One region of the Streptomyces vastus genome, then DNA from elsewhere that is predicted to be linked to it. Evidence: predicted binding sites of a transcription regulator. Region 1 holds the regulator's gene; the other holds the start of a gene.
What was found. The regulator HspR, encoded in region 1, represses chaperone genes until heat shock. The targets are predictions, from matches to a motif close to TTGAGNNNNNNNNNCTCAA.

Region 1 (15,482 bases):
CGCCCCCGTCTCCTGCTCGAAAGCCGGGGCCCAACTTCTTCAGGCCGAGCTCCTACTTCTTCAGGCCGAGCTCCTACTTCTTCAGGCCGAGCTCCTTGCAAGCCGCCTCGTACTTCGAGGTGCAGATGTCCGAGACCTTGTAGATGCCGTCGTCGATGACCGTGTCCTGGATGTTGTCCTTCGTCAGGGGGGAGACGAGGACGAGGTGGGCCGGGACGTTCTCCGTCGTCGGGCTGTCCACCTTGGCGCGGGTGAGGGCGTCGAACTCGATGCCCCAGCCGTGGGCCACGGCCACGGCCAGCTCTGCGGCGGTCTCGGCCTCTTCGGGGTAGGGCTTGTACACGCTCATGTACTGCTCGCCGGAGACGATGCGCTGCACCGCCTCGAGTTCCGCGTCCTGGCCGGTGATCGGCGGCAGGTCGGTCACGCCGGCCGCCTTGAGCGCGGAGACGATGCCGCCCGCCATGCCGTCGTTGGCGGAGTAGACCCCGTCGATGTTCTCGGCGCCGATGGAGGAGATCGCGGCCATCATGTTGGCCCGCGCGTTCGACGGCTTCCAGTCCTTGGTGTCGTACTGCTTGGCGATGGTCACCTTGCTGCTGAGTTCGGCGAGGGCGGCCTTCTTGAACTGGGCCGCGTTCGGGTCGGTGACCGCACCGTTCATCATGACGATCTTCTCGGACCTGCCGCCGTCCAGGACCTCGGCGAGCGCCCGGCCCTGTACCTCCCCGACCTGCTGGTTGTCGAAGGAGATGTACGCGTCGATGGGGCCCTCGGCCAGCCGGTCGTACGCGATGACGGGGATGTCCGCGTCCTTCGCCTTCTGTACGCCGTCAGCGATGTCCTTGGCGTCCACCGCGTCCAGGAGCACCACGTCGACCTTGTCGTCGACCATCCGCTGGAGCTGCTTCTTCTGCTCGTCGGCGTCCTGTTCGGCATTGGCGTATACGACCGTGCCCTTGCCGTTGGTCAGCTCGTCGACCTTCTTCTTGATGATGGGGTGGTCGAACTTCTCGTAGCGCTGGTTCGCCTTCTCCGGCAGCAGCAGACCCACCGTGATGTCGTCGCCCTTGGTCGGCTTCGCCGATCCGCCCTCAGCGCTGTCCTCGAGCACACCACATGAGGCGAGCGAGAGAGTCATGGTGGACACGGCCAGGGATATGGCGATACGACGCATACGGCTGATCACTTCTGGTGCCTTCCGAACGAGACCGCAGTTTTGCGACCCAGGTGACAAAAGGCAACGCGGGAGTGTCAAATGCGTCAAGGAATTCTGGCTAACGAGATCACAACAGCACTCTGCGTGGCTGTTGTGAAGACACAGAGGTGAAGATCTGGAGGACCGGCGGGCGGAGGTGGAGCATGCGTGATGGCCTGGCCATCGGCAGTTCACCGACCGCGAGTCCCGGGAGATTCTGATGCGCAAGATCACGTTGGGTATGTCCGTGTCCCTCGACGGCTTCTTCGCGGGCCCGAACGGCGAGCTCGACTGGCATCTGGTCGACGAAGAGGTGCACCGCCACCACAACGAGCGCATCAAGCCGATGGGCGGCTTCCTGAACGGGCGGGTCATGCACGAGCTGATGGTCGGCTACTGGCCGACCGCCGACGAGGACCCCTCGGCCACGGAGCCCGAGCGCGAGTTCGCGGCCATCTATCGGGACATGCCGAAGATCGTGTACTCCCGCACCCTGGAGCCGGGTCCCGCCGACTGGAACACGACCGTCGTGCCGGAAGTCGTACCCGAGGAGGTCAGGGCCCTCAAGGAGCAGCCCGGCGGCGACCTCGGAGTCGGCGGCGCGGAACTCGCGGCGGAGTTCCGCCGCCACGACCTGATCGACGAGTACTGGCTCTACGTCACCCCGGTCATCCTGGGCCGCGGACGCCCCCTCTTCCCGGAGTCGGACGCCACCACCCACCTGCGCCTCGCCGGGACCCACACCTTCGGCAACGGCGTCGTACTCCTGCACTACGAGCGGTCCGGCGCCTGAGCGCTCCGCTGGAGAACGGTGATGCTGTATCGACGTGCGGCTCCGCCGCGGGCGCGGGCCTCCTGAGTCAGTCCCAGCCGTGTCCGTCGTGTCCTTCGTCCGGCGGGCGTTCCGGGAAGCGGAGGAGGCGGGCCGGCGGGACCGGGAAGTGCTCGCTGTCGGGGTGCTGGCGTCGGACGCCGTCGTCGGTACGGGAGTTGGGGCTGGACTCGGTGCGGGCGTCGGCGCCCGGCGGTTCGGTCGCGCGGGCGTGCTCGTGCCAGCCGGCGCGGAACCAGTTCAGCTGCTGCCGTTGCAGCTCCTCCTCGGTGAGCACGCGCACGCCCTCCGGTCCGGCCGCCCGGACCTTCTCGCCGAGTCCGATGAGCAGTTCACCCACCAGCCTGGAGACGCGTTCCGCCTCGTCACCCCGGCCGCCGCCGCCCGGATTCCCCATGCCGCACTCCCTCGACTCCCTCGCGCTGCTCCCTCGCGTCAACCGCCCTCCGGCAGGAACTGCCTCGCCACCTTGGCGAACAGCTCCCGCAGTTCGGGCGGAACACCCATCCTGCGAGCCGCCTCCTCGGGACTCAGCGCCGTATGGCCGTCCCCGGCCGCGGGGTGTCCGGCGCCCGCGACGACCGGCAGGTCGTCCTCCGTCAGCCGGCCCGAGCGGATGAGCATCTCGCGCAGCGGCACGCCGAGTACGGCCGCGATACGCCGCATCGTCTCCAGGTCGGGCATGGACTGACGCTGCAACAGCCTGCTCACGGCGGCCCGATGCACCCCGGCATCGTCGGCGAGCTTCGAACGACCGCCCCCACGCGGGCTGTCGATGTCGTAGCCATGGCCGCGCAGCAGCTCCTCGATCCAGCCGGCGAACTCGTCGAGCCCCTCGGCCCGGTATTTGCGATCTGTGTGGGCATCGGCCCGTGAGCTGGAACGCATATGTCCGCTCTCCCCTCGTCGCGCGGACAACGTACCGATCGCACTCGCACCAAGGTGTGTGCGCGCTCGCGCGTAACTGTGGAGATTCGGCAACCGCCGTGACGTCAGCGGCAGTTGGCGTAGGGCCTGGAGCGTCACCATCGCGCCCACCTCCACGGAGGGTAGTCACTTGCGTACGCGCTCGCACCATGCAAGTCTATTCGCTCGCTCCCCGTCATCGAACATATGTTCCCACACTCGGGGTGAAGAAGAGCGGAGAAAGCAGAGGAGAGAGGAGCGCCACGATGACCGATGCCACGCGCAGAACGTTTCGTACGGACCGGCTGCTGCGCGAGGACGCCGGGACGGAGGCCGACCATGACGACGACTGAGGCCGACGAAGTCGCACTGGAGCTGGAACGCCTGCGCCGCTCGGTGGACGTCGGCTTCGCCACCACCCGTGGCGACCTGGCCCTCCTCCTCCAGCGCGCCGACCAGACCGACAAGACCCTCGACGAACACGAAACCCGCCTCGAGGCCCTGGAACGCGCCCGCTGGCCCCTGCCGTCCCTGGCAGCCCTCACGTCATGCGTCGCCCTGGCGGTGACGCTTTGGCAGGCGGCGGGGCGGTAGGCCCGCGATGCGGGAAGGAGCCGGCGGGTTCAACTCCCCGACTTCTTCCCGTGGTCGGACCGCTCAGGCCACTTACGGAAGTCGACTCACCTCAATCCACTCCCGCAGCAACCCCTCCCGGTCCGCCGCCCGAGGCGACCCGTCCTCCCGGGCCCGCCCCCACTGGGCCATGGCGGCCAATGTCGCCCGCAGCGTGGCCTCGCCCGCAGTCAGATGGGACAGGAGCGCCAGCGAGAGGTCGTACTCCTCCTGGGAGTAGCCGGACGCCGCCGCGTACGCCGTCAACTCGGCGTCCTTGTCGGCCGTTTCGATGGATACCGTCATCGCGTGCGGCCGGTCCGAGCCTCCCAGGCCGACCACCGTCAGTGCCATCTCCACCAGCACGCCCACCTGGTGTTTGAGGGACTTCACCGGAACGTCCCCGACGGTCAGCGCGCGGACGTCCTCCCACGGCCACAGGCCCGACTGACGCTCGCCGAGGACCACGACCCCTTCCGGCGTCAGCCGCACCCCGGAGGCAAGCCCGGACGGCTTCGCCCCCACATACACATCGCCCTCGGCGATCCAGAACAGCCCCACCATGGCCATGGGAAAGCTCCATTCCCCCGGTGAATCCAGTAGATCTCGTAGATGGTCCCAGCACGTGAAGGGGCCCGGAGGCTCAGGCGAGCCTCCGGGCCCCTTCACGCTGTTGTGCCGTCCCTAGTCCGACTGCTGGCGCTTCGGGCGCCAGACCACCAGCGCGCTCGTCTGCTGGACGTCCTGGTACGGGACCAGGTCGCGGCGGTACGAGGCGTGGACCGCGGCCTCGCGTTGCTGCATCGCTGCGGCGGCGCCGTCCAGGGCCGCTTGCAGTTCCGCTACGCGGGACTGCAGGGCGGCGACCTGGTTCTCCAGTTCGATGATGCGCTTGATACCGGCCAGGTTGATGCCCTCGTCCTGCGACAACTGCTGGACCGTGCGCAGCAGTTCGATGTCGCGGGCCGAGTAGCGCCGGCCCCGCCCGGCTGTGCGGTCGGGGGAGACCAGGCCGAGACGGTCGTACTGGCGCAGGGTCTGGGGGTGCAGACCGGAGAGCTGGGCCGCCACCGAGATGACGTACACCGGAGTTTCCTCGGTCAGCTCGTACGGGTTGCGTCGACGGCCATCCATGGTGTCCTCATGCTCCCTTCGCCGCCTGGAACAGCTCGGCCCGCGGGTCCTCACCCGCGGTCGCCTCGCGGTACGCCTCGAGCGCGTCACGCGCCTTGCCCAACACATCCTTGGGAACCGCGACCTCGACGGTGACCAGCAGGTCCCCGCGGGTGCCGTCCTTGCGGACCGCGCCCTTGCCGCGGGCGCGCATCGTCCGCCCGTTGGGCGTGCCCGGCGGCAGTTTCAGGGTGACCGGCGGCCCGCCCAGAGTCGGCACCCGGACCTCCCCGCCCAGCGCCGCCTCGGCGAACGTCACCGGGACCGTCACCGTGAGATTGTCGCCCTTGCGGCCGAAGACCGGGTGGGCGCCCACATGCACGACGACGTACAGGTCGCCCGCCGGACCGCCCCGTTCACCCGGAGCGCCCTTGCCGCGCAGCCGGATCCGCTGGCCGTCGCTGACGCCCGCGGGGATCCGGACCTGCATCGTGCGCGACGACTTGGCCCGGCCGCTGCCCTTGCAGATCTCGCAGGGGGTCTCCGCCATCAGACCGCGGCCCTTGCAGTCGGGGCACGGGTCGGTGAGCGAGAAACCGCCGCCCGAACCGCGCGCCACCTGCCCCGTGCCGACGCACGTCGGGCACACGCGCGGTGTGCCGTTCGCGTCGCCGGTGCCCGAGCAAGCCTTGCAGGGCGACTGCGAGGACATCCTGAGGGGGACCGTCGCGCCCTCGATCGCCTCGGTGAAGCTGAGGGTGACCTCGGACTCGATGTCCTGGCCGCGCCTGGGCTGTACGCGCGTAGTACCCGAGCTGCCCCGGTTGAACAGGCCCCCGAAGACGTCACCGAGCCCACCGCCGAAGCCGCCGCCGGCACCGCCCGCCCCGCCCTGGCCGGGTGCGCCTCCGAAGAGGTCGCCCAGGTCGAAGTTGAAGGTGCCACTGCCGCCGGCGCCGGGCCCCGGCCTGAAGCCGCCGTTGCCGAAGAGGGTGCGCGCCTCGTCGTACTCCTTGCGCTTCTTGGGGTCGCCGAGGATGTCGTTCGCCTCGGAGATCTCCTTGAAGCGCTCCTCCGCCTTGGCGTTCCCCTTGTTGGCGTCCGGGTGGTACTCCCGGGCGAGCTTGCGGTACGCCTTCTTGATCTCGGCCTCGGTGGCGTCCTTGGGGACGCCGAGGACCTTGTAATAGTCCTTCTCGATGAAGTCCTTCGTGCTCATCCTCGACGTCCCTCCTTCCTTCTCACGCGCCGTACGGTCCGTACGTTCATTCGTACGCCCCGTACGTCGCCGAAGTCAGCCCTCGTCCGGGCCACCGTTCTCCTTGTCGTCGGCCGGCGACTGCGACGAATCCGCCTCGTCGGCCTTGACGGTCTGCGCGCCCGGCTGCGGTTCGGCCACCGCCACCCGCGCGGGGCGGATGGTGCGCTCGCCGAAGCGATACCCCGGCTGCAGAATCGCCACGCACGTCGTCTCCGTGACGTCCGGCGCGTAACTGTGCATCAGGGCCTCGTGGATCGTCGGGTCGAAGGGCTCGCCCTCCTTGCCGAACTGCTGGAGGCCCAGCTTCGCCGCGACGGTCTCCAGCGACTCGGCCACCGACTTGAAGCCGCCGACCAGTTCGCCGTGATCCCGCGCGCGGCCGATGTCGTCGAGTACGGGCAGGAGCTCGGTCAGGAGGTTCGCGATGGCGATCTCCTTGACCTGGATCCGGTCCCGCTCGACCCGGCGGCGGTAGTTCTGGTACTCGGCCTGGAGCCGCTGGAGGTCCGCCGTGCGCTCACCGAGCGCCGTACGCACCTGGTCCAGCTGCGCCGTCAGGGCCGCCGTCTGCTGTGCTGCCTGCTGGGCTGCTGCCGCGTCCCCGGCCGGGGCCGCCCCCTCCTGAGGGGCGGCCTTCGGCTCCGCGTCATCAGGGGTGGCGCCGGAAGGGACGTCGGGCTGCTGCTGAGGCTGAGCCTGCTGCGGCTGTTGAGGCTGCTGCGGCTGCTGCTCGTCGAAGCCCGGGGTCTCCTCCGTCACGCGGCACCGTCCTTCCGGTCCTCGTCGACGATCTCGGCGTCGACGACGTCGTCGTCGGCCTTGGCCTGCGCGCCACCGTCGGCGGCATCCTGAGGACCGCCCGGACCCTCCGGACCGCCCGCGGCCTGCGCGCCCTGAGCATCGGCGTACATCGCCTGGCCCACCTTCTGCGAGACCGCGGCGACCTTCTCGGTGGCCGTACGGATCTCGGCGGTGTCCTCGCCCTTGAGCGCGGTCTTCAGCTCCTCGACTGCGGTCTCGACCTCGGTCTTGACCTCGCCGGGGACCTTGTCCTCATTGTCCTTGAGGAACTTCTCCGTCTGGTAGACGAGCTGCTCGCCCTGGTTGCGGCTCTCGGCGGCCTCGCGGCGGGCGTGGTCCTCCTCCGCGTACTTCTCGGCCTCCTGGCGCATCCGGTCGACCTCGTCCTTCGGCAGCGAGGAGCCGCCGGTGACGGTCATCTTCTGCTCCTTGCCCGTGCCCAGGTCCTTCGCGGTCACGTGCATGATGCCGTTGGCGTCGATGTCGAAGGCGACCTCGATCTGCGGAACACCGCGGGGCGCCGGCGGCAGACCGGTCAGCTCGAACATCCCGAGCTTCTTGTTGTACGCCGCGATCTCGCGCTCGCCCTGGTAGACCTGGATCTGCACGGACGGCTGGTTGTCCTCGGCGGTGGTGAAGATCTCGGACCGCTTGGTCGGGATCGTCGTGTTCCGCTCGATGAGCTTCGTCATGATGCCGCCCTTGGTCTCGATACCGAGGGACAGCGGGGTCACGTCGAGGAGCAGTACGTCCTTGACCTCACCCTTGAGGACACCGGCCTGCAGCGCCGCGCCGATGGCGACGACCTCGTCCGGGTTGACGCCCTTGTTGGCGTCCTTGCCGGCGGTCAGGTCCTTGACCAGCTCTGCGACGGCGGGCATACGGGTGGAGCCACCGACGAGAACGACGTGGTCGATCTCGCTCAGCTGAATGCCGGCGTCCTTGATGACGTTGTGGAACGGCGTCTTGCAGCGCTCCAGGAGGTCGGCCGTCAGCTGCTGGAACTGGGCGCGGGTGAGCTTCTCGTCCAGGTGCAGCGGGCCTTCGGCGGACGCGGTGATGTAGGGCAGGTTGATCGAGGTCTCCGTGGAGGACGACAGCTCGATCTTGGCCTTCTCCGCGGCCTCACGCAGGCGCTGGAGGGCCATCTTGTCCTTGCCCAGGTCCACGCCGTGGCCACTGGCGAACTGCTTCACCAGGTAGTCGACGACGCGCTGGTCCCAGTCGTCACCACCGAGGTGGTTGTCACCGTTGGTGGCCTTCACCTCGACGACGCCGTCGCCGATCTCGAGCAGCGAGACGTCGAAGGTGCCGCCACCGAGGTCGAAGACGAGGATCGTCTGGTCGTCCTTGTCGAGGCCGTACGCCAGGGCGGCGGCCGTCGGCTCGTTGACGATCCGCAGGACGTTCAGGCCCGCGATCTCGCCGGCCTCCTTGGTGGCCTGGCGCTCCGAGTCGTTGAAGTACGCCGGGACGGTGATGACCGCGTCCGTGACCTTCTCGCCCAGGTACGACTCCGCGTCCCGCTTCAGCTTCTGCAGGATGAAGGCGGAGATCTGCTGCGGGTTGAAGGGCTTGTTGTCGAGCTCGATCTTCCAGTCCGTGCCCATGTGCCGCTTCACGGAGCGGATGGTCCGGTCTACGTTGGTGACCGCCTGGCGCTTGGCGACCTCGCCGACGAGCACCTCGCCGTTCTTGGCGAAGGCGACGACGGACGGCGTGGTCCTGGCGCCCTCGGCGTTGGTGATGACGGTGGGCTCACCGCCCTCCAGAACGCTGACGACCGAGTTAGTCGTGCCCAGGTCGATGCCGACCGCACGTGCCATTGTGATTCCTCCAGCTGACTTGAGTGGAACGGACTCAAGTGTGCACGACGCTGGACGCTGGGTCAAAAGGGGTGAGTCTGCCAGGCTCAACTTTTATATGAACCTTACCTTCAGGAGCCGGTTTTTCGCCTACGGGGCGGGGGCGTTGGGTTCGTCTGGCGACTGCGGGTAGTGGTGGGTTGCTCGCGCATTTCCCCGCGCCCCTAAAGGGCCTGCGGCTCCGGGGGCGCCCCGTTAGGGGCGCGGGGAACTGCGCGACCAGCCACGACGGACCCGCAGTCGCCCATGAACCTGGTCACACCACCCCCATGGGCGAACCCGCGGAGCGCTGAGGCAAGCCTCAGCGACGCAGATCACCGCGCGGCTGGCTACAGTGCGGCGGAAGATATGGGTAGTCTCAGACGGACCGCATAAGTTACCGCTTAGTAATGACCTTCGAGCCGAGCTCGAAGACCCCTCGCAGGCCCGAGGAGCCCCGAAATGCAACTCGCCGCGATCGTCGTGTCGATGGTCCTCATGACAGTCGGCGTCGCCCTGTTCGGCCGTGCCATCCTGCAGATCTTCCGCTTTGTGATGCTCGGCCAGCCCCTCCCGGCCGGCGCCCGGACCAACGACCCCGTCCTGCGCACCATCACCCTGGCCAAGGAGTTCCTCGGCCACACCAGGATGAACCGCTGGGGCGTCGTCGGCATCGCGCACTGGTTCGTGGCGATCGGCTTCTACACCCTGCTCCTGACGATCGTGAACGCCATCGGCCAGCTCTTCAAGGCCGACTGGTTGCTGCCGGTCATCGGTGACTGGGCGCCGTACAACGTCTTCGTCGAGTTCATCGGCACGATGACGGTGGTCGGCATCCTGGTGCTGATCGCCATCCGGCAGCTGTCCAGGCCGGGCAAGGCGGGCCGCAAGTCCCGCTTCGCGGGCTCCAACACCGGCCAGGCGTACTTCGTCGAGACGATCATCCTCATCGTCGGCGTCTGCATCTTCATGCTGCACGCGCTGGAGGGCGCCCAGCACCACGTCGAAAGCTACGAGGCCTCGTTCTTCATCTCGTACCCCGTGGTCTCGGCGCTGGAGGGGCTGGACCTCTCCACGCTCCAGAACCTCACCTACCTCTTCGCCGGCGTGAAGATCGCGGCCTCCTTCATCTGGATGATCACGGTCTCCCTGAAGACCGACATGGGTGTGGCCTGGCACCGCTTCCTGGGCTTCCCGAACATCTGGTTCAAGCGCAACGCCGACGGCTCGACCTCGCTGGGCGCGCTGCTGCCGATGACCTCCGGCGGCAAGCCCATCGACTTCACCGACCCCGGCGAGGACGACGTCTTCGGCGTCTCCCAGGTCGAGCAGTTCTCCTGGAAGGGCCTGCTGGACTTCTCCACCTGCACCGAGTGCGGACGCTGCCAGTCGCAGTGCCCCGCCTGGAACACCGGCAAGCCCCTCTCGCCCAAGCTGCTCATCATGTCGCTGCGCGACCACGCGCACGCCAAGGCCCCGTACCTGCTGGCCGGCGGCGGCAAGACCATGGAGGGCGAGGAGAAGGCGAGCGAGGAGCAGTTGAAGGACGTTCCCGCCGCCGCGCTCGCCGAGGCCGAGCGGCCGCTCGTCGGCACCCTCGAAGAGAACGGCGTCATCGACCCGGACGTGCTCTGGTCCTGCACCACCTGCGGTGCCTGCGTCGAGCAGTGCCCCGTCGACATCGAGCACGTCGACCACATCGTCGACATGCGCCGCTACCAGGTGATGATCGAGTCCGCGTTCCCGAGCGAGGCGGGCACGATGCTCAAGAACCTGGAGAAGAAGGGCAACCCCTGGGGACTCGCCAAGAAGCAGCGCCTGGAGTGGACCAAGGAGGTCGACTTCGAGGTGCCGGTGGTCGGCAAGGACATCGAGGACCTGTCCGAGGTCGAGTACCTGTACTGGGTCGGCTGCGCGGGCGCGCTGGAAGACCGCGCCAAGAAGACGACGAAGGCCTTCGCGGAACTCCTCCACATCGCGGGCGTCAAGTTCGCGATCATGGGCGGCGACGAGAAGTGCACGGGTGACTCGGCGCGGAGGCTCGGCAACGAGCCGCTGTTCCAGGAGCTCGGCATGGAGAACGTCTCCGCGCTGAACATGGCGTTCGGCGAGGAGATGGACGACGAGGGCAACTTCACCGCGGAGTCGAAGAAGCCGAAGTCCGCGAAGAAGATCGTCGCCACCTGCCCGCACTGCCTCAACACCCTCGGCAACGAGTACCCGCAGCTCGGCGGCGACTACGAGGTCATCCACCACACCCAGCTGCTCCAGCACCTCATCGACGAGGGCAAGCTCATCCCCGTAACCCCCGTCGAGGGCCTGATCACGTACCACGACCCCTGCTACCTGGGCCGCCACAACAAGATCTACACGCCCCCGCGCGAGATCATCGGCAAGGTCCCGGGCCTCAGGAACGAGGAGATGCACCGCCACAAGGAGCGCGGCTTCTGCTGTGGCGCCGGTGGTGCGCGGATGTGGATGGAGGAGCGGATCGGCAAGCGCATCAACGACGAGCGTGTTGATGAGGCCCTTTCGCTGAACCCCGACATCGTGTCGACGGCCTGCCCGTTCTGCCTCGTCATGCTGACCGACTCGGTCAACGGCAAGAAGAACGACGGCAAGGCGAAGGAGTCCATCCAGGTCGTGGACGTGGCCCAGTTGCTGCTCGACTCGGTCAGGACACCGGTCGACGACGAGCCGCCGGCGGGCGAGACCGAGTCGGAGAGCGAGCCGGAGCCGCAGCCGGTGAAGTAGCGGCTCAGGTAACGGCAGCCCGACGGCAACGGGTACGGCTGGATAACGAAGCACCCCATGTCCCTGGTTCAAACCGGGGGCATGGGGTGTTGTCGTGGAATGAGAGCGACAAGCGGTGCCAGGGGTGCGGTTCTGGTCGCGTGCGCCGTCCTGCTGGGCGCCGCCGTCGCTGGGTGCGAGGCGGTCGGCGGGGGCTCCGGGGCCGGCGGAAGCAGGAGTACGGGTCCGGGGGCGCCCTCCGCGCCCACGCCCCCGGACGCCACCTCCCCCTCCACCGGCTTCACGCTCGGCGCCCCCGCACAGGGCCCCGACCGCCCCGCCGCCGGACAGCCACAGGACCGCCCCCGCGAGGGCGACCTCAACGGCGACGGCTACGACGACGTGGCCCTCGCCCGCACCGGCGCCGTCTACGTCGTGTACGGCTCGGCGGACGGCCCCGGCCCCCGCACCCGTACGACCCTCGCCGTGGGCGGCGGTCACCCGGGCCGTGACGCCGACAACATGCCCCGGCTGCACCGCGCCGACCTGGACGGCGACGGGTTCACCGATCTGCTGGTCACGGTGAACGACGGCAAGCAGTACGCGCTGTGGGGCGGGGCGCGCGGGATCACCGGGATACGTCAACTCGCCATCGGCGGAGAGGCGTTGCGCGAACTCGGCCCCGCGGGCGGAGACTTCGGCAGCGTCGCCGACTTCGACGGGGACGGCAGCGGCGACGTCTTCCGCCTCGGCCGCCCCGGCGGGTCCGCAGGCGTCGTCTTCCACGGCCCCTTCGACCGCCGTACGGGCAAACCGGCCCGCCAGGCCGAACTCACCGGCCCCGTCCCCGCCGAGAGCGCGCCCTACCAGTCCACCTCCGAGGACTACGACGGCGACGGCCGCGCCGAGCTGACCGTGTGGTTCGAGTGGACCGACCCCGACAGCGAGGGCGACGGCGACCTGAGCGTCCGAGGGGTGCACCATTTCCGCGGTACGGCGCGTGGGCTCGTACGGGCGCAGGAGTCCGAGCAGGGCGAGGAGTTCGCGGGCCATCCCGGGGATGTGGACGGCGACGGCGACGACGAGCTGTACAAGGCGAGCTTCTCCGCCTACGACCAGAAGATCACGATCAGCGTCAACTCGGCACCAGGAAAGGCGAGTTACGCGCCGCCAGTCACTTTGACCGACCTCCCCGGTCTCAACTCCCGTTGCTGCGGAGGCACCGAGGGCCGAGCGGTCGGTGACGTCACGGGCGACGGCCGTCCCGACCTCGTACTGAGCGCGCCCGCGATCAACAGCGCCCACGGACTCGTCTTCCTGATCCCGGACATCGCCCACGTCACCACAGCCACCACACCCCAGGCGGTCGACCTGGAATCCACAGGTGTGGACGGAGAGAACCGTGACCCCGGAGAGGGCGACAAGCAGTACATCCGCCACCGCCTGATCTCCAAGCCACCCCTGCTCGACGTAAACGGCGACGACCGCCTCGACGTGATCGCCGCCTCCGGCAACCGACGATCCGAGGACGGCTCCGCCACGCGCCGTACGACGGGGTTCTGGGTCTTCCCGGGCTCCCCGGACGGCCTGAACACGAGCGCCTCGCGGCACATCACGGAGGAGGACCTGGACCTTGAGTGACCGAAAAGGCGCCTGACGGGAACTCTCCCGGTCAAACGCCTTTCTCACGAACCGCTCAGGGCATGGCCCTGTTTGCGCCGTTCATGAACACCTGCGGTCTCCGGTCCTGCGGGGCCGGCTCTCGTCGGCCCCGCAGGACACGTGGGTTACCGCGCCGCGTAGCCGAAGCGGGCGCCGACCGACGGGAGGCCGCCCTGGCCGGGCCGGTAGGAGGTGACCGCGGCGACCGCGCCGCCGGCGGTCACGTTGGACATCGGCAGGGCGTGAACGGCACCGGTGCTCGGGCCGTACGGCATGCCGACGTACAGGTGGGTGCCGGTGAAGTGGATGCTGCGGCCCAGGTACTGGTTGGTTCCCGGGGTGCCGGGGATGCCGTCGCCGTCACCCGCCTCCAGCCACCTGTCGTTGGCACCGGGCGCGCCCAGGAGCGAGAAGGTCTGGACCGCACCCGCGTTCGCGGTCGTGCCGATGGCCTCGTTCGGGACGCCGACGGCCAGCTTCATCGTCGCCGTGGTGCTCACCGCGCGCGGCGCGGTGTTCACGGCTGTCAGGGTCGAGCCGAAGCGGTCGCCTGCCTCGGAGGTGCCGGACACGTCGTCGGTGGCGGTGCCCGACGAGATTCCGTTGAGCTGGCTGTACGTGCCCGAGGCGGTGACGCGGAAGGTGAGGACGTTGCCCGTGTCGGCCTTGTTGGCGCCGTCGACGGGCAGGTCCTCACCGGGCGAACCGACCGCGAGGATCGACTCGTTGGCACTCGCCGCGCCCGACGGGCGGTACGGGGCCAGGGCCAGGGACTTGCCGAACTCGTCACCGGCTTCGGCGCCGCCGGAGACCGTGTCCAGGTCCTGGTCGAGGCCGAACTTCGGGGTGGGGCGGCCCTCGGAGTTCAGCGTGTGGCTGAAGACCGCCAGGTTGCCGGCGCCCGCGTCGGCTCCGATGGCCTCACCGGGAGCGCCGACGGCGATGTAGTTGGCGTCGGCCGCGACGGTGCTGCCGAAGCCGTCGTTGGCCTCCACGGCACCGGGTACGCCGGTGGCGTCCTGGTGGGTGACGATGTTGGTGGAGCCGTGCAGGTACACGACCATGCCCGCCTTGGCGAAGCCGCTGAGGCCCTCGCCGGGCACACCGACCACCACGAACGGCTCACCGGCGGCGCTGGTACCGGCGGCGACGGCGTGGCCCATGCGGTCGCCCGCCTCGGGGGACGAGACGGCCAGCGAACCGTTGCCGGCGCCCTGCTCGAAGTGGGTGGCCTTCTTCGCACCCGTGCCGAGGCCTCCCGCCGCGCCGTACAGGATGTCGGCGAAACCGGCGTCCGTGACACTGCCGACGTCCTCTGCGGGGGTGCCGACGACCAGATCGGTGCACCCGTCCTCGTTGTAGTCGACGGTGTCGATGGCCTCGCCGAACCAGTCGCTCGCCTCGGAGCCGCCCGGCACCCAGTCGAGGTCCTGGTTGATCTCGGCGGTGCCCTTGCCGCCGCCGTACACGATGCGGACGACGCCCGCGTCGGCGGCAGCGCCGACGGTCGCCTTGGGGTCGGCTATGGCGATGTCCTCGACGGCGTCGCAGTTGAAGTCAGTGATGCGGTTCGCGCCGACCTTGGAGTTCACCCAGGAGGCCAGGTCATCGACGCGGGCGGCGATGGCGCCGGTGTCGGTCACGGTCGCGTCGATCCCGAAGCAACCGCCCTGGTACGACTGGCTGTTCAGGGCGACCAGCTGGTGCGTGCCGCCCGCCACGCGGACCACGGGGCCGCCGGTGTCACCCATGCAGGCGGCTGCGCCGTCCTTGCCGGTGACCGTGGCCGTGGTGGCGGCGGAAGCGTCCACCGAGAACGCGCCGGTGTGCAGCTTGAGCGGCGCCCACTCGGTCTTGGTACGCCCGTACCCGGCGAACCGCAGCTCCTCGCCCGCGGCGGGCGCGGTGGCGGCCAGGGCGACGGGGGCGACATTGGTGACCGGCCGGTTCAGGCGTGCCATGACCACATCGCGGTCTGTACGCGGGACGAGCTCCACGACCTCGCGCACGGCACCGTTGGTGCCGGTCAGGTCGGAGCGGCCGATGGTCGCGGTCGTCTTCAACGCCGGCTTGCCGGCGGGCACCGCAAGACTGGCGGCCGGGTTGTCGGCGAAACAGCTGGCGGCGGTGAGCAGCCACTCTCGGTCGACCAGGACCCCGGAGCAGCCGCGGTCGTGGTCGCCGATGACGATCTGCGCGGTGTAGGCGTACGTGGTGTCACCGGAGGCGACCTCGGGGCCGATCACGGCGGTGGCGGGCGTCGCGGACAGCGCGAGCGAACCGGCCGCCAGGGCCGCGCCGAGCGCGGCGAGGCGAAGGCGTCTGGTGGAGTGCATGAAGGTCGTGTCCTCTGTTCCTGCTGTGTGACGGCTACTTGGCGGAGCGGATTTCCACGAGCATGTGCTCGCGGCCCTGTTCGTCCGCGCTCTCCCCGACGGCGGTCCAGGTGTTCTTGTCCAGGTCGAAGGACTTCTCCTCGGCACCCACGGTCATGTCGACCTGGGTGGTGTAGTCGTTGCC
Region 2 (15,482 bases), on a different contig from region 1:
CGCGACTGACCACCCCACGACGTGAGATGTCCCGGCACGATGCGGCGAGCATCGCTGCCGGGCGACGCGCCCTCGGGCATCCGATCCGGCTGGGGGCACCTCCCTGCGGTAGCTGGGGGAGGACGACACCGCCCCACCCCGACCGGAGTGATCGTGGTGGGCATCGGACCGTCCAGGCCCGACCGGAGACCCGAAGGCGTGAGGAACCCCGCCCTCACCTGCCCGGACCGCGCACCGGATGCGCGCCGCCCGGTCGTGGAGCGAACGCGGGCGACCAGCGTGCCCAGCACCGTTCGGGGCACGCGGCTGAGCATGAGTTCTGGCACCAGGACTCACTCCCACTCAGACTTCAGGAACGGTTCCACTTCCTCTGTCGCCGCCGGGAGTACGGGAGTTGCCGCCTTCGGCCGAGTGCTGTCTACGTGTACATGCGGGCCAGTGCCGTGACCGTCCGCGCGATACATTCGCGCAGCTCGGCCGGTTCGAGGACCTCGATGTCCGTTCCGAGGTGCAGGAACTCGTCGTGGGCGCGGGCGATCGACTCGATGGGGAGGGTGGCACGGGTCCAGCCGTTCTCGTCGGTACAGCCGGTGGCCTCGACGGCACGGCCCGCGGCGCCGGTGAGCCGCACTCCCGGAGCCAGCCGGACCACCGCTTCACCACGTTGCAGCCGGTCGTGGAAGCCCCTTTGGTACGCCGTCCAGTACGCGGCGAGGTCGAAGCCCTCGGGGCGGCAGAACTCCTCGCCGGATACGGCCAGTTCGAGTATCTGGTCGACGCGGTACGTACGCGGTCTCGGGCCGGCGACCACGTACCAGCGGCCCGCCTTGAGGACGAGTCCGTACGGTTCGAGGCGGCGCTCCACGTCGGTGGGCTCGCGCCAGCGGCGGTAGCGGACGTGCAGGACGCGGCTGTTCCAGACGGCGTCGGCGACGGCGGGGAGGTACGGGGCTTCGTCGTCCTCCGCGTACCAGCCGGGCGCGTCGAGGTGGAAGCGGCCGCTGATGCGGTCGGCGTGCTCGCGCAGTTCGTGCGGGAGGGCCGCACGGACCTTCAGCTGGGCGGCGGCGAGGACCGAGCCGAGCCCGAGTTCGGCGGCGGGGCCGGGGACGCCGACGAGGAACAGAGCCTCGGCTTCTTCGGTGGTGAGTCCGGTGAGGCGGGTGCGGTAGCCGTCGAGGAGTTGGTATCCGCCCGCGTGGCCGGATTCGCCGTAGAGCGGGACACCGGCGGCGCTCAGCGCCTCGACGTCCCGGTAGATCGTGCGCACCGAAACCTCCAGCTCCTCGGCGAGCTGGGCGGCGGTGAGCCGTCCGCGCGTCTGGACGAGCAGGAGGATGGAGACGAGCCGGGCCGATTTCACCCGGTCACGATCTCAGACTCCACTGACAGAAGGTGTCAGTGGAGCGGGCCTAGCTTCCTGCCATGACATCTTCTGTGGCCTTCGCGGAGAAACTCCTGACCGTGCCGCCGCCCATCGAGGTGGCGGGGCGACGAATCAAGCGTTACCACGTCACCGCGGACCCGGCGGGCATCGCGCCCGACGTCGAGGAGGCGGCGTACGCGATCCTGCCGAAGCTGCTTCCGGAGCCGGACGGCACACCGCCCGCGACGTTCGTCGTGCTGCACCGGGGCGGCGACGATGGCGCGTACCTCAACGCGTACAGCTGGGTGTGGGACAACGTGCTGCACTTCCGGGGCGCCTCGGCGGGCCAGCCGGTCCTCGGCTGCCCGGACCGCGACCCGACGCACTTCATCACCCCCGATCTGCCGTGGATCGGCTGCGTCTGGGAACTGCCACCGATCCTGCACGAACGCGATGCCTGGGTACGCCACGTGCTCATGCCCGATACCCCTGACCTGGACGGATACCTCGTGGACTCACTGCCCGAGGGCACGACTGGAGACCTCTCATGAGCAGCGCGCACGACTTCGACTTCTTCCACGGCGCGTGGGACGTCTGGAATCGCCGACTGGCGGACTTCCTCGACCCGGTCAGCGGGTGGCAGGAGTTCGCCGTCACGCACCGCTGCTGGAGTCTGTTCGACGGGGCCGCCAACATCGACGAGATGGCGGTGCCGAGCCAGGGCTGGAAGGGGCTGACGCTGCGACTGTTCGACCAGGAGACCAAGGAGTGGTCGCTGAACTGGTCATCCAGCCGCACGGGCAAGCTGTTCCCGCCGCTGATCGGTCACTTCACCGACGATCGGGGCGAGTTCTTCGGGGACGACATGCTCCCCCATCAGCAAGGACGTGCGGGTGCGGTTCGTGTGGTCGGGGATCTCTGAGACCACCGCCCGCTGGGAGCAGGCATTCTCGGTGGACAGCGAGAGGACGTGGATCACGAACTGGGTCATGGACTTCACACGTCGCGCGGCCCCGGCTTCCGGAACGAGCTGAGCTTGAACTCCGGTTCCGGGCGCGGGACATGCTGGTGTGGGAGTTCCTCCAGGCGGGAGGCGAGTCGTTCGGTGAGAGGGGCGCCGGGGCGGAGGAGGGTGTACCAGCCGCGGCGTACGTCGGCGGCGGCCTGGGCCGGGGTGCGGCCCTGGCCGCGGCCCCGGAAGGTCGAGCGGGCCGCCGGGATCAGGCCGCTGTCGGCGGCGAAGCGCGACACCAGGCCGGGCTCGTCGCGGGCGGCGCGGCGGGGGCGGGGGGCCATGACGGCGTCGATGTCGCTGCCCACGTCGTGAGCAGCCGCCTTGTCGACGGTGGTGACGAAGACGCCGCCCGGCCGCAGGACACGGGCCGCCTCGGCTACCACGAGGGCCGCGTCGTCCAGCAGATGCAGCAGCCAGATCGCCGAGACGGCGTCGAACGAGGCGCCGGGGAAAGGGAGTTGGCGGCAGTCGGCGCGTACGAGGCGGCCGGGCACCTGAGCGGCGGCCCGGCTCAGCATTCCGTTCGCGGCGTCGACTCCCGTCACGTCGAGGCCGGCCGCCGCCAGGCGCCGGGTCACCGTGCCGGTGCCGCAGGCGAGGTCGAGGAGGCTGCGGGTGCCCTCGGGGAACAGTCCGAGTACGGCGCTCGCGGCCTCGGCGGCACGGGGCTCGCCGCCACGGGAGGCGTCGTACCGCTCGGCCTCCTCGTTGTAGTCGAACACCAGGTTGCTCAACTGGCACCGTGCCCGGAGGCGAGCTCCTCGACCCGGCGCGCCAGCTCGAAGTCCTTCTCGGTGACCGCGCCGCCCACACTGTGCGTGTTCACGGTGAGCGAGACGGAGTGGTAGCCGAGAGTGAGGTCGGAGTGGTGGTCCAGCTCGTCCTGCACCCGGGCGATGTGCACCACCAGCGCGGCCGCCGCGAAGTGCGAGCCGAGCCGGTACGAGCGGGCGATCCGGTCCCCGTCGAGCGACCAGCCCGGCAACTCGGCGAGCCGTTCCTCGATGTCCTTCTGCGAGAGCGGTTCGAGGGGCATGGCTGTGCTCCGTTCCGTCGTCCCGTAACGTCCGGTTCTCTCAGCGTGCCACAGGCGGAGGGTTCCGGGGCTGGTCAGGGGGTGCCCAGGGGGCGGGCGGCGGATGGATTCGGCCGCGGGACCGGGTTCGGGCCGGCGTCCTGCGTCGCCCGCCTCTCCATTCCCTGGCGTCACTTCGACGGCCGCCCGGGGCCGGCCGGACCAACGTCGTCTACGGTCTTCGTATGGCCACTGCCCCGACCGCTTCCGCTGCCTCTGCCTCCGCTTCGGCCGACCGTGGGATCGGGCCGCTGTTGCGCGGCTGGCGCGAGCAGCGCCGGGTGAGTCAGCTGGAGCTGGCGCTGCGTGCCGGTTCCTCGGCGCGGCACATCAGCTTCATCGAGACGGGCCGCTCCCGCCCGAGCGAGGAGATGGTACTGCGCCTCGCCGAGCACCTCGACGTGCCCGTACGGGAGCGCAACTCCCTTCTCCTGGCCGCCGGTTACGCACCCCACTATCCGGAGACTCCGCTGGACGACCCGGCGATGGACGCGCTGCGGGAGGGCCTGGAGCGGCTGATCCAGGGCTACGAGCCCTACCCGGCGTTCGTCGTGGACGCCACGTACAACGTCGTCGCCGCCAACCAGGGCATCGCGATGCTGTTCGACGGCCTCCCCGAGCACCTTCTCGCGCCTCCACTGAACGCGCTACGGCTGACGCTGCACCCGGAAGGCCTGGCACCGAGGATCCGCAACCTGCGCGCGTGGCGCGGCCACCTGCTGGCCCAGATGGAACGGGACATCGCTCTGCGCCGCTCGAATGCGCTGCGTGCGCTGTACGAGGAGGTGGCGGCGTATCCGCACCCCACCCCTGAGGCAGACGCATCCCCAGAGGGAGACCCCTCCCCGGAGAGCGGCGAGGGGCCTGGGGAGCCGTTCGCCTTCGCGCTGCCGATGCAGATCGAGCACGACGGGCGCGTACTGTCCTTCATCTCGTCCATCTCGACGTTCAACACGCCGATGGACGTGACGGTCGCCGAGCTGGCCATCGAGACGCTTCTCCCGGCCGACCCGGCGACGGGCACGTACCTTCAGTCGCTGATGTCCTGACGCACACTCAGCACATTCAGCACACCCAGCGCGGTCAGCTCTTCTGGACGGCTCGCAGTGCCGCGTACTGCAAGCCCGCGAACCCCGCCACGACCAGCGCCTGTACCGGTATGTACACCGCCCCCGTGGTGGTCGGCGACAGCCAGGCGGCGAGTGCGATGGAACTCAGGGCAGTCCAGGCGAGGTTGAGTTCGATCACCGCTCGGACCGGGAGGGCTGGGGGCTGGGGTCGCGAGGCGAGGAGGCCGACGCCCGCTGCGTACGCCGTGAGGAACAGGCCAAGGGTGAACAGCAGACCCGAGTCGACGCCGAGCAGCCGTCCCAGCGGGGCCGGTGCGATGAGGTAGGCGATGCCGTTCGCGCCGGTCCCCGCCGCGTCGAATGCCAGGAAGCGGCGCAGCATGGTGTGCGGTTCGGGGGTGCGGGCCAGGGCGGCGAGCTGGATTGCGGACATGGCGGATCAGCCTCCGTCGAGGTCGGGACGAGGTGAGGTGGGGCAGGGGCCGGCCGGGCCGGTGGACCCGGGTCCCGGGCCGGAGTGCGCCGGCCCGGGACCCGGTATGACCACCATGCCGGGCCTGTGGACGGTGGTCGATTACGCGCGAGGTAATGAACGGGCGCCCGATCCAGTGATGGTTTCCCGCCGACGTGGCAGACTTCTTGCGTTGCTCGGCGCGTGGGGAGGCGTGGCGTGAGTGAACGGCGTCCGGCGCCGACCGTGGGTCAGGTGGTGCTGGGAAGAAGACTTCAGGAACTGCGCGAGGAATGCGGGCTGCGGCGGGACGAGGCGGCCCAGATTCTGCGTGTCACGGCCGCGACCGTACGGCGGATGGAGATGGCCGAGGTCGCGCTGAAGATCCCGTACGCACAGGTGCTGCTGTCGACGTACGGGGTCCCCGACGACGAGATCGCGGCGTTCGTCGCGCTGGCCGAGGAGGCGAACCAGCCGGGCTGGTGGCAGCGTTTCCACGACGTGCTGCCGGACTGGTTCAGCCTGCATGTGAGCCTGGAGGGCGCGGCCTCGCTGATCCGGTCGTACGAGCCGCACTTCGTGCCGGGGCTCCTGCAGACCGAGGAGTACGCGCGTGCCGTCCTGGAGGCGGGCACGGTGGGGCAGACCCGGCCCGCCGAGATCGAACGGCATGTGTCGTTGCGGCTGGAGCGGCAGAAGCTGCTGACCCGCGAGCATCCGCCCCGACTGTGGGTGATCATGGACCAAACGGTCCTGCTCCGGCCGGTGTGCATGCGGGGCGAGGTGATGCGGGAGCAACTGGAGCGGCTTCTGGTGGTCGCCGAGAACGATCACATCACCTTGCAGATCGCGGAGTTCGCGGATGGGCCGCATCCGGGGACGTACGCGCCGTTCACGCTGTTCCGCTTCGCGGAGCCGGAGCTGCCCGACATGGTGTACAGCGAGTATCTGACCGGCGCCCTTTACCTCGACTCACGCAGGGAGGTGGCCGCGCATCTGGAGGTCCTCGACCACATGACGGCCCGCGCGGCCTCGGCCCAGCGCACCAAAGAGCTCATAGAGAAGCGCCGCGACGACTTCTGAGGCGGCGGGCTCGGGCACCGGCTTTTCTCGCCCCCGGCCCCCGGCCCCCGCCATGCACCACGGTGCGGCACACGACAGGGGCCTGATCAGCCTGACGTGGTGGGATCAGACCGTCGTTCCGCTCCACGACTCGTTCGCCGACTACCTTGCGGGCGACGCGCATGCGCGAGGCCGCGCACCGCTGCCGCGAAGCCTCTCCCCGGGCGACGAACAGCGTCTGCTTTCAGCGCCGAGATCGGTGGAGTGACGGACAACACCGCGCAACTGGTGGCACGTGATCTGCCGTTCACCACAGTCGCCCTGTCCCGACACGACCAACGTCCCGCGGACGACCCGACCCTGCAAGAGGTCGCATCGCTCCTCGCTCACCTCCGCGCGGGCCCCGGCGGCGTCCTCCTGGCCCGACTCCCGGACGAAGAATCATGGCCCTGCCGTCCGACGCGGACGCAGCTTCGCACGCTCCGAGAGCTGGCGCGTCACAGCCCGCGTCCTGCCCGGATCCGAAGGCATGTGGCTCTGACCCCGGACCTGGGGTATGTCCGCAGGCCATCCCTTGGACTCATTCATCTATGCGGCGCCGCCCTTCTTGTCCCCGCCCTCCCTCTCGTCGTCCACGATCTCCGCGTCGACCACGCCCTCCTCGTCCGAGGCCGTCGCCGTGGGCTGTTCGGTTCCGGGCTGCTGGTCCTGCGGAGGAGTCTGCTGGGTCTGGGCGTACATGGCCTGGCCCATCTTCTGGCTGACCGAGGCCAGTTTCTCGACTCCGGAGCGGAGGGCGGCCGTGTCGGCGCCCTCGCGTTCCTCCAGGAGGGTCTTGAGTTCGGTGATCGCGGACTCCACCTCCGCCTTGGTGTCGGCCGGGATCCGTTCCTCGTTGTCGCGGAGGAAACGCTCGGTCTGGTAGACGAGTTGCTCGGCCTGGTTGCGGGTCTCGGCGGCCTCGCGGCGCCTGCGGTCCTCGTCGGCGTACTGTTCCGCCTCGCGCATCATGCGGTCGATGTCGTCCTTGGGGAGGGCCGAGCCGCCGGTCACCGTCATCTTCTGCTCGCGGCCCGTCGCGAGGTCCTTCGCCGAGACGTGCATGATTCCGTTGGCGTCGATGTCGAACGCGACCTCGATCTGCGGCACCCCGCGCGGCGCGGGCGGCAGGCCCGTGAGGTCGAAGACGCCGAGCTTCTTGTTGTAGGCGGCGATCTCGCGCTCGCCCTGGAAGACCTGGATGCCGACCGAGGGCTGGTTGTCCGTGGCGGTGGTGAAGATCTCCGAACGCCGGGTGGGAATCGTGGTGTTGCGTTCGATCAGCTTCGTCATGATGCCGCCCTTGGTCTCGATGCCCAGGGACAGCGGGGTGACGTCGAGGAGCAGCACGTCCTTCACGTCGCCGCGGATGACGCCCGCCTGGAGGGCGGCGCCGAGTGCCACGACCTCGTCGGGGTTGACGCCCTTGTGCGGGTCCTTGCCGGTGAGTTCCTTGACGAGTTCGGTCACCGCGGGCATCCGGGTGGAGCCGCCGACGAGGATGACGTGGTCGACGGCGGAGAGCTTGATGCCCGCGTCCTTGACCGCCTGGTCGAAGGGCGTCTTGCAGCGGTCGAGGAGGTCGCTTGTCATTTCCTGGAACTGGGCGCGCGTCAGCTTCTCGTCGAGGTGCAGCGGGCCTTCGGCGGAGGCGGTGATGTAGGGCAGGTTGATGGTCGTCTCGGTGGAGGAGGACAGCTCGATCTTGGCTTTCTCGGCGCCCTCGCGCAGCCGCTGGATCGCCATCTTGTCGTTGCCGAGGTCGATGCCGTACGAACCCTTGAAACGCTTGATGAGGTGGTCGACGATCCGCTGGTCCCAGTCGTCGCCGCCGAGATGGGTGTCGCCGTTGGTGGCCTTGACCTCGATGACGCCCTCGCCGATCTCCAGGAGCGAGACGTCGAAGGTGCCGCCGCCCAGGTCGAAGACGAGAACCGTCTGCTCCTCGCCGCGGTCGAGCCCGTATGCGAGGGCCGCGGCTGTCGGCTCGTTGATGATCCGCAGTACCTTCAGGCCCGCGATCTCGCCGGCTTCCTTGGTGGCCTGCCGCTGTGCGTCGTCGAAATAGGCGGGCACCGTGATCACGGCGTCCGTGACGTCCTCGCCGAGATACGCCTCGGCGTCCCGCTTCAGCTTCTGCAGCACACGGGCCGACAGCTCCTGCGCGCGGTAACGGGTCCCGTCGATGTCTCCCTTCTCCGGGAAGCGCCAGCTCGCGTCGCCCATGTGCCGCTTCACGGAGCGCGCGGTGCGCTCGACGTTCGTCACGGCCTGCCGCTTGGCGACCTCCCCGACGAGGACCTCCCCGTTCTTGGCGAAGGCCACGACGGACGGCGTCGTCCGCGCGCCCTCGGCGTTGGCTACGACCGTGGGCTCACCGCCCTCCAGGACGGCCACCACGGAGTTCGTGGTACCGAGATCGATCCCGACCGCTCGTGCCATCTTCGTCCCCTTCCACCCGGGCGCTTCCCGCCCTCCAGCACAAAACTTGAGTGCGCTCTTGTCAACACCAGGTACCCCGGAAACGCGTACGCCGCACCTGGAGCGGCGCCCGGAAACGACGATGCCGCGCCCTTCGGGAGGCGCGGCATCGAGGTGCGTACTGAGTGCTTACGAACGTGCGTACAGAGTGCGTAAGAGGGTCGGGCAGGCGGTCAGGCCAGCCCGGCCCTCAGCGTGATCGTGGTTCCGGTGAGGGCCTGGCTCACCGGGCAGTTCTTCTTGGCGTCCTCGGCCGCCGCGGCGAAGCCGTCCTCGTCCAGGCCCGGCACCTCGCCCACCACGGTGAGGTGGATGCCGGTGATGCCCTCGCCCGGCTGGAAAGTGACGTCGGCCCTGGTCTCGAGGCGGGTGGGCGGAGTGCCGGCGCCGTTCAGGCTGTGCGACAGGGCCATGGAGAAGCAGCTGGAGTGGGCGGCGGCGATCAGCTCCTCCGGGCTGGTCTTTCCGTTCGCGGCCTCGGCCCGCGACGGCCACGACACCGGCTGCGAACCGATGCCCGAGGAGTCGAAGGTGACGGTGCCGCTGCCCTTGAGCAGTTCGCCCTCCCAGACGGTGTGTGCGGTACGCGTGGTTGCCACGATGCTTCCTTTCGACGAGTGCGAAGCTCGATGAGTTCAACGAGTTCGATGGGTCCCTGGATCGGTTCCGTCCGGCCCATCCGATCACATCCGCGCTCGGTGCAGTCGGAGGATCGGGACAAGAGCGGTTGAACGGCAGGGAAGCACCCGGCGGGACCGCCCGACTTCCGTCAGGCCGCCCGCTGATCGCGGCGGGCCGGCAGCGGAATCTGCGGGCCCGCGGCCTCCCGCAGCCAGCTCCGCAGGACACGGTGCACCTGCTCGGCCCCGACGAGTTCCGCCCCCTCCTCGACGGGAGGCGAGAGCTCGATGGGCGACATCAGAAACGCCTCGCCCTGCGCGCCGCCGAGTCCGCCGTGGGAGCCGATCTGCTCCTCGAAGGCGAGGACTTCGCCGTCCTGGGGCTCGTAGGCGGAGTTGACCATGATGTCGGCGGTGTGCGGGAAGGAGTGCGTGCGGCGTACGGCGGCTGCCGCGGCGGGGCCGAAGTCGGCGAGCGGGCCCGGGTTTTCCGCCAGCTCATCCACGGGGATCTCCGCGCCGTGCGCGCCGAGGACGAGGCCGCCGTGCCGCTCGCTGCTGACGAGGACGAACCCGATGCCGGGGTGGTTGGCGAGTGTGGACAGCAGTGCCGGGTGACGCTCGTCGATCTCCTCGCGGCTCATCCGGTGCGGTACGTCCGGGAAGGACACCAGGCCCAGGTTGCCGGACGCCAGCACGATGGGCTCCGAGCGGCGGCCGGACGGGCGGTGCTGTTCGCCGCCCTCCTCGACGGGCCGGTGCAGCGCGGCCCGTACGGCGGCCCTGGCCTCGGCACCGCTGTGCGTGCGCTGCGCCTTGCGGGGCACGGGCAGTCCGCAACCGGCCCTGACGAGTTCGCCGAGGGCGAGTCCGTAGCGGGCGCGGAAGGTCTCGCCGGGGCTCTGGCCGTGGTCGGACAGGACGACGATGCGGTACGCGCGCGGGGCGTGCTCGGCGACCTTCGCGATCAGGGCCAGCGAGCGGTCGAGGCGGCCCAGGACCTTCTCGGCGTCGCGGCTGTACGGGCCCGAGTGGTGGGCCACTTCGTCGTACGCCACCAGGTCCGCGTAGACCGCGGCGCGTCCGGCGAGCATGTCGCCGATCACGGCGGCGACGACGACGTCCCGCTCGACGACGGTCGCGAAGGCGCGGATGAAGGGGTACAGGCCGCCGCGTTTGACGCGGGGGCGCTGTCTGCTGAGGCGGGCGCGGGTGGACTCGCCGATCTCGCGGCCGACGTCGGCGACGAACGACATGGCGGTACGGACGGCGTTGGCGGGGTCGCTGAAGTACGCGAAGTAGCCCGCCCGCGAACGGTTCTCCTTGCCCCGCCGAGCCGCCACGGACAGCACCAGGGCGAGCTGGTCGGCGCCGCCGCTGAAGAGGTTGCCGCGGCTGGCGCCGTCCAGGGTGAGCAGTCCGCCGTCGCCGGTGCGCTCAATGGCCCGGCGCTGGAGTTCGGCGGCGCTGGTGGGCCGGTTGCAGACCATCACCTCCCCGCTCTCCTTCTCGTACCAGCGGAAGGCGGGGATGTCGTGGTTGGAGCCGTGCAGGATGCCGAGCTGGCTGGCACCGGTCTGGCTGGACCAGTCGGTGCGCCAGAGGGTGAGGCGGTGGGTGGGGCGCCCGGCTGTGCGCTCGCCGTCGCGCTCACTGTCGCGCCCGCCCTCGTCCTCGCCTGCGCTCCCGCCGAGCCAGGCGGCGACCGTGGGCATCAGGCCCCGGCCGACCGCGTCCAGCAGTACGTCATGTCCCACACCGTCGAGCTGGAGGAAGACGGTGCCGGGAGTCGACGGCTCGCCCTCTCCCAACTCCTCCGTGCGACGGCGGTCCGCCAGGCGGTACAGCCTCCTCCGGTACGCGTCGTCGTCCCGGACCGCGAGGGCCGCGCCGGTGGCGGAGGCGACCGCGGACATCACCGCGGCCACCACGACGGCGGTCTCCGGGGCGACCTCACCCCGTCCCGAGGGATTGAAGCGCAGGACGACGAGGAGCAGCGAACCGTTGAGGAAGAAGACGAGCAGTCCGAGGACGAGGGCGGGCACGAGGAGCAGGGCGCGGACGAGAAGGGGCCACACCAGGGCCGAGAGCAGACCGAAGCCTCCGGCGCCGACCGCGGCGGCGACGGTGATACGGGTGGCGCTCTCTCCGTCGGCCGACTGGATCCGGAAGTCCGGCAGGATCCCGGCAAGCACCAGCATGGTGACCGTGGAAACGGCCCACACCGTGATACTCCGCAAGACGGCGCTGCCCACCCGTCGCCATCGCCCGTCGCCCACGCCCACCTCCCGCTGCCTCCCACCGGCTCCCGCTGACGAAGTCCGTCCCCCACATTGTCACAACGGGTGAGGGCGCACGGGCGGTTGCGGACAGGGAGTGAACGCCCGCGGATCAGCGCCCGTCGTACCCCGCCGTCGGCATCGACAGCCGGCGATGGACGTGCGCCTTCATCTGCGCGTCGTACGCCGGTTCCGCGTGCCCGACCGTCTCGATGCGTACGCCTCGCCGGGCGCACTCGGCGGTGAACTCGTCGACCGAGGCGAGCGCCCGCTCCAGCACCCGGCGGCTGGGCGCGACGAACAGATCGACGCGCCCCGCCTCGACGTCCTCCCAGAGCGCGCAGTGGTCGGGGCGCAGTCCGCGTACAAGGAGTTCCCGGGTGATGACGTACCCACGCTCGGCGGCCCAGCGCGCGCACATGGCGTGCTGGCTGCGTGAGTCCACCAGGAAGGGATCCGCGTCCAGCTCCTCGAGCGGCGTCAGACTGGCGATGGCCGTGACGCGAAGCAGGCCGGAGGCGCTGCGCGTGTCTCCCATGGTGTCCCCCTCACCTCCGGTTTCGCCGCTGACCCTACCCCTGCCCGTAGGCTCTGGGGGAGTCGCGCGAAGGGAGCAAAGGGGGTGCCGGTGGAGATCACCTGGTGGGGTCACGCGACCTGCACGGTCGAGGACTCGGGCGTGCGCCTGCTGACCGACCCGTTGTTCGCGCGTCGGCTCGCTCATCTACGCCGGCGCCGCGGGGCCGCGCCCCCGCCCGAGGCGGCGCTCGCGGACGCGGTCCTGGTCTCGCATCTGCACGCCGATCATCTGCACGTTCCCTCCCTGGGGCGGCTCGCCGCGGGCACCCGGGTGCTGGTGCCGAGGGGCGCCGCACGCGCCGTGCCCGGGCTGCGCAGGCTCGGCCATCTACGGCTCACGGAGGTCGCGCCGGGCGATGAGACGCGGGTCGGTGACCTGGTCGTACGGGCCGTGCCGGCGCGGCACGACGGGCGGCGGCTGCCGCTCGGGCCGCATCGTGCGCCCGCCCTCGGCTATGTCGTCGAGGGCGAGGGGCGGACGTACTTCGCCGGGGACACCGGCCTGTTCGAGGCGATGGCCAAGGAGGTCGGTCCCGTCGACGTGGCGCTGCTGCCGGTCGGTGGCTGGGGGCCGTATCTCGGGGAGGGGCATCTGGACGCCGGACGGGCCGCCGAGGCGCTGGTCCGGCTGCTGCCGGGCAGCGCGGTCCCGGTGCACTACGGCACGTACTGGCCGATCGGCATGGACGCCGTGCGCCCCCATGAATTCCACGCGCCGGGCCCGGAGTTCATGCGCCTGGCGCGCGAGAGGGCGCCCGAGGTGGCGGTGCATCTATTGGGGCACGGCGAGAGCGTACGGCCGGAGGTCGCGCGGTGATCCTGTCCGCGGCGGCCACGTCGCCGGAGGCGACCCAGCAGGCGGTCGGCTATCCGTCGTTGTTCCTGCTGGTGCTGATCGGGGCGCTGGTGCCGGTGGTGCCCACGGGCGCGCTGGTGAGCTCGGCCGCGGTGGTGGCCTTCCATCAGACGGCGCCGTTCTCGCTGCTGATGGTGTTCGCGGTGGCGTCGGTCGCGGCCTTCCTCGGTGACATCGCGCTGTACTGGCTCGGGAAGCGCGGGATGGGCTCGAAGAACGGCTCACGGTGGCTGCAGGCACTGCGTGATCGCGCCCCGGAGGACCGGCTCGCACAGGCACAGGAGCGGCTCGATGCGCACGGGGTGACCGTGCTGGTGGTGTCGCGGCTGGTTCCGGCGGGGCGGATTCCGGTGATGCTGGCGTGTCTGATGGCCCGGATGCCGATGCGGCAGTTCGTACGGGGGGATGTGCCGGCCTGCCTTGCGTGGGCGGTGACGTATCAGCTCATCGGGATCCTGGGGGGCTCGCTGTTCAAGGAGCCCTGGCAGGGTGTGGTGGCAGCGGTGGTGCTCACGCTGGTGATCAGTGGCGCGCCGAGTGTGTGGCGCAGGTTTCGTAAGTCCATGGCGTAAGTCCGTGGCCTGAACGCTTCGTTCACGTGCCGTCTGTTCATGTCAGGATCCGGGATCCCCCCACCGGCAGGTCCCACAGGTCCTCACGGGCCAGGCCCGCCTGGTCCCAGGCCGCACGGACCCGTGTCAGCGGTTCGAGCACCGGCTCCGCCGACAGTACGAACGTGGCCCAGTGCATCGGTGCCATCCGTCTGGCCCCGAGGTCCTGGGCCGCGCGGACCGCCTCCTCGGGATCGCAGTGGACGTCGCTGAGCCACCAGCGGGGCTCGTATGCGCCGATCGGGAGGAGGGCCAGGTCGATGCCGGGGTAGCGGTCTCCGATGCGGGTGAACCAGTGGCCGTAGCCCGTGTCGCCCGCGAAGTAGACGCGTCTGCCGTCGGGTGCCGTGAGGATCCAGCCTCCCCACAGGGTGCGGCAGGTGTCGTGGAGGCTGCGCTTGGACCAGTGGTGGGCGGGGACGAAGTCGAAGCGGACTCCGCCCGCCCGTCTCCCACCCCCACCCTCAGCCGAGGCGCCTGCGGCGCCGCCCCTCGGATGCAGTTCCGCCGTTTCCCACCAGTCGAGTTCGGTGACGCGGGTGAAGCGGCGGCGCCGGAACCAGCCGCCGAGCGCGGCCGGGACGAAGACGGGGGTGTCCCGCGGGAGCCTGCGCAGGGTCGGGGCGTCCAGGTGGTCATAGTGGTTGTGGCTGATGACGACCGCGTCGACGCGCGGCAGTTCGCTCCAGGGCACGCCAACGGGCGTGACCCGGGCGGGAGTTCCGAGGATTTTGCGGGACCAGACCGGGTCGGTGAGGACGGTGAGCCCGCCGATCCGGATCACCCAGCTCGCGTGCCCGGCCCAGGAGACGGCGACGGTCTGCGCGTCCACGCGCGGCAGCGGGGCCGGCTCGTACGGCAGCCGGGGGATGTCGGCGAGGCCTTCGGGTGTCGGCCGCAGAGCGCCCTCGCGGGCGAAGCGTGCGAAGCCCCTGAGGCCCGGCAGCGGATCCGTCAGCCGGTCGGCGAAGGACCGCGGCCAGCGGCGGCGCTCGCCGGGCGGGCGGGGCGGGGCGAGTGGTGTTTCCGTTCCGGCACCGGGCACGGAGGAGGACACCGGCTCATCGGCACCCGTGGACGAGGAGGAGGCCGCCATAGACACGGACGTGGTGGTCGTCGAGGTCGACTCGGACTGCTGCGTCATCGAGGGGACTCCCATCGCCGGGCGTCGTCGCGGAGATCGTCGAATACCGATCCCAGCAGAGTCAACGCGCTTTCCACATGCGGCAATTCCAGAGGTTCCGGTGACGTGAGAGACGCCATCCGCTCCTCGTCCGTTGCTCCGAGGAGCGGGCCGGTGGTCAGGCGGACGCGCAGGGCGCCGAGGTCGTCGCCGAAGCGGTGGCCGCCGGGGGCGGGCATGCCGAGGCGGGCGGTGAGGAAGTCCTCCAGTTCCTGTGCGTCGCCCACGCCATACTCGGTGAGCGCGGGGCGCAGCGGGCCCAGGTCCGCGTACAGATGGCGCCCGGCCTGCGGGGGCCGGGCGAGGGCACCCCCTGTCACCACGGCATGGTGCGCGGCGGCGGCCACGCGGGCATGCAGCCGTACGGACGCGGTGAGCCGCAGGCTGATGTCCTCGGGCTCGCCGAGTGCGTACGCGGCGGCTTCGGCGACCGGTGTCGCGAGGCGGGCGCCGAGCGCGGTCAGGACGTCGAGGACACGGTCGCGCAGCCGGACGCCGAGGTCGTTGTCGGGGAAACGGGCCAGGGCGGCCGGCCAGCCGGGCGGCAGGAACGGGCCGGCCAGATCGGTCATCACCGTGACCTGGCCGGGAAGCATCTCGGCGGGGCTCAGCAGGACCGTGTCGTGCGGCTCGTGCAGGGTGTCGCGCCAGGTCTCGTCGCTGATCAGGTGCAGCCCCTCCCCCGCGGCGGCCTCCACGGTCTCGTGGACCACTTCGGGCGGGGCGACGGTGGCGGTGGGGTCGTCGGCGACGGAGAGCACCAGCAGCCGTGGGTCGCCGCCCTCGGCGCGCACC

Region 2: the regulator HspR is predicted to act here: its motif matches at 8,567-8,585, upstream of dnaK (molecular chaperone DnaK).

What each region holds. Positions count from the first base shown of each region.
Region 1 is NZ_BAAASJ010000033.1:36,622-52,103, reverse strand. Features, by position in the region: gene ABD357_RS16755 (sugar ABC transporter substrate-binding protein) at 74-1,177, opposite strand; gene ABD357_RS16750 (dihydrofolate reductase family protein) at 1,419-1,991, shown strand; gene ABD357_RS16745 (hypothetical protein) at 2,059-2,427, opposite strand; gene ABD357_RS16740 (helix-turn-helix domain-containing protein) at 2,466-2,918, opposite strand; gene ABD357_RS16735 (hypothetical protein) at 3,161-3,289, shown strand; gene ABD357_RS16730 (hypothetical protein) at 3,276-3,530, shown strand; gene ABD357_RS16725 (hypothetical protein) at 3,603-4,118, opposite strand; gene ABD357_RS16720 (heat shock protein transcriptional repressor HspR) at 4,233-4,682, opposite strand; gene dnaJ (molecular chaperone DnaJ) at 4,690-5,880, opposite strand; gene grpE (nucleotide exchange factor GrpE) at 5,956-6,681, opposite strand; gene dnaK (molecular chaperone DnaK) at 6,678-8,549, opposite strand; gene ABD357_RS16700 ((Fe-S)-binding protein) at 9,030-11,321, shown strand; gene ABD357_RS16695 (FG-GAP repeat domain-containing protein) at 11,421-12,941, shown strand; gene ABD357_RS16690 (trypsin-like serine protease) at 13,088-15,298, opposite strand; gene ABD357_RS16685 (hypothetical protein) at 15,333-15,482, opposite strand, start outside.
Region 2 is NZ_BAAASJ010000115.1:132,165-147,646, forward strand. Features, by position in the region: gene ABD357_RS36830 (helix-turn-helix transcriptional regulator) at 419-1,363, opposite strand; gene ABD357_RS36835 (hypothetical protein) at 1,438-1,917, shown strand; gene ABD357_RS36840 (hypothetical protein) at 1,914-2,288, shown strand; gene ABD357_RS36845 (class I SAM-dependent methyltransferase) at 2,363-3,103, opposite strand; gene ABD357_RS36850 (4a-hydroxytetrahydrobiopterin dehydratase) at 3,112-3,417, opposite strand; gene ABD357_RS36855 (helix-turn-helix domain-containing protein) at 3,642-4,505, shown strand; gene ABD357_RS36860 (hypothetical protein) at 4,540-4,959, opposite strand; gene ABD357_RS36865 (helix-turn-helix domain-containing protein) at 5,197-6,060, shown strand; gene dnaK (molecular chaperone DnaK) at 6,628-8,520, opposite strand; gene ABD357_RS36875 (OsmC family protein) at 8,733-9,158, opposite strand; gene ABD357_RS36880 (alkaline phosphatase family protein) at 9,329-11,404, opposite strand; gene ABD357_RS36885 (hypothetical protein) at 11,571-11,996, opposite strand; gene ABD357_RS36890 (MBL fold metallo-hydrolase) at 12,081-12,854, shown strand; gene ABD357_RS36895 (DedA family protein) at 12,851-13,465, shown strand; gene ABD357_RS36900 (MBL fold metallo-hydrolase) at 13,503-14,648, opposite strand; gene ABD357_RS36905 (aminotransferase class I/II-fold pyridoxal phosphate-dependent enzyme) at 14,645-15,482, opposite strand, start outside.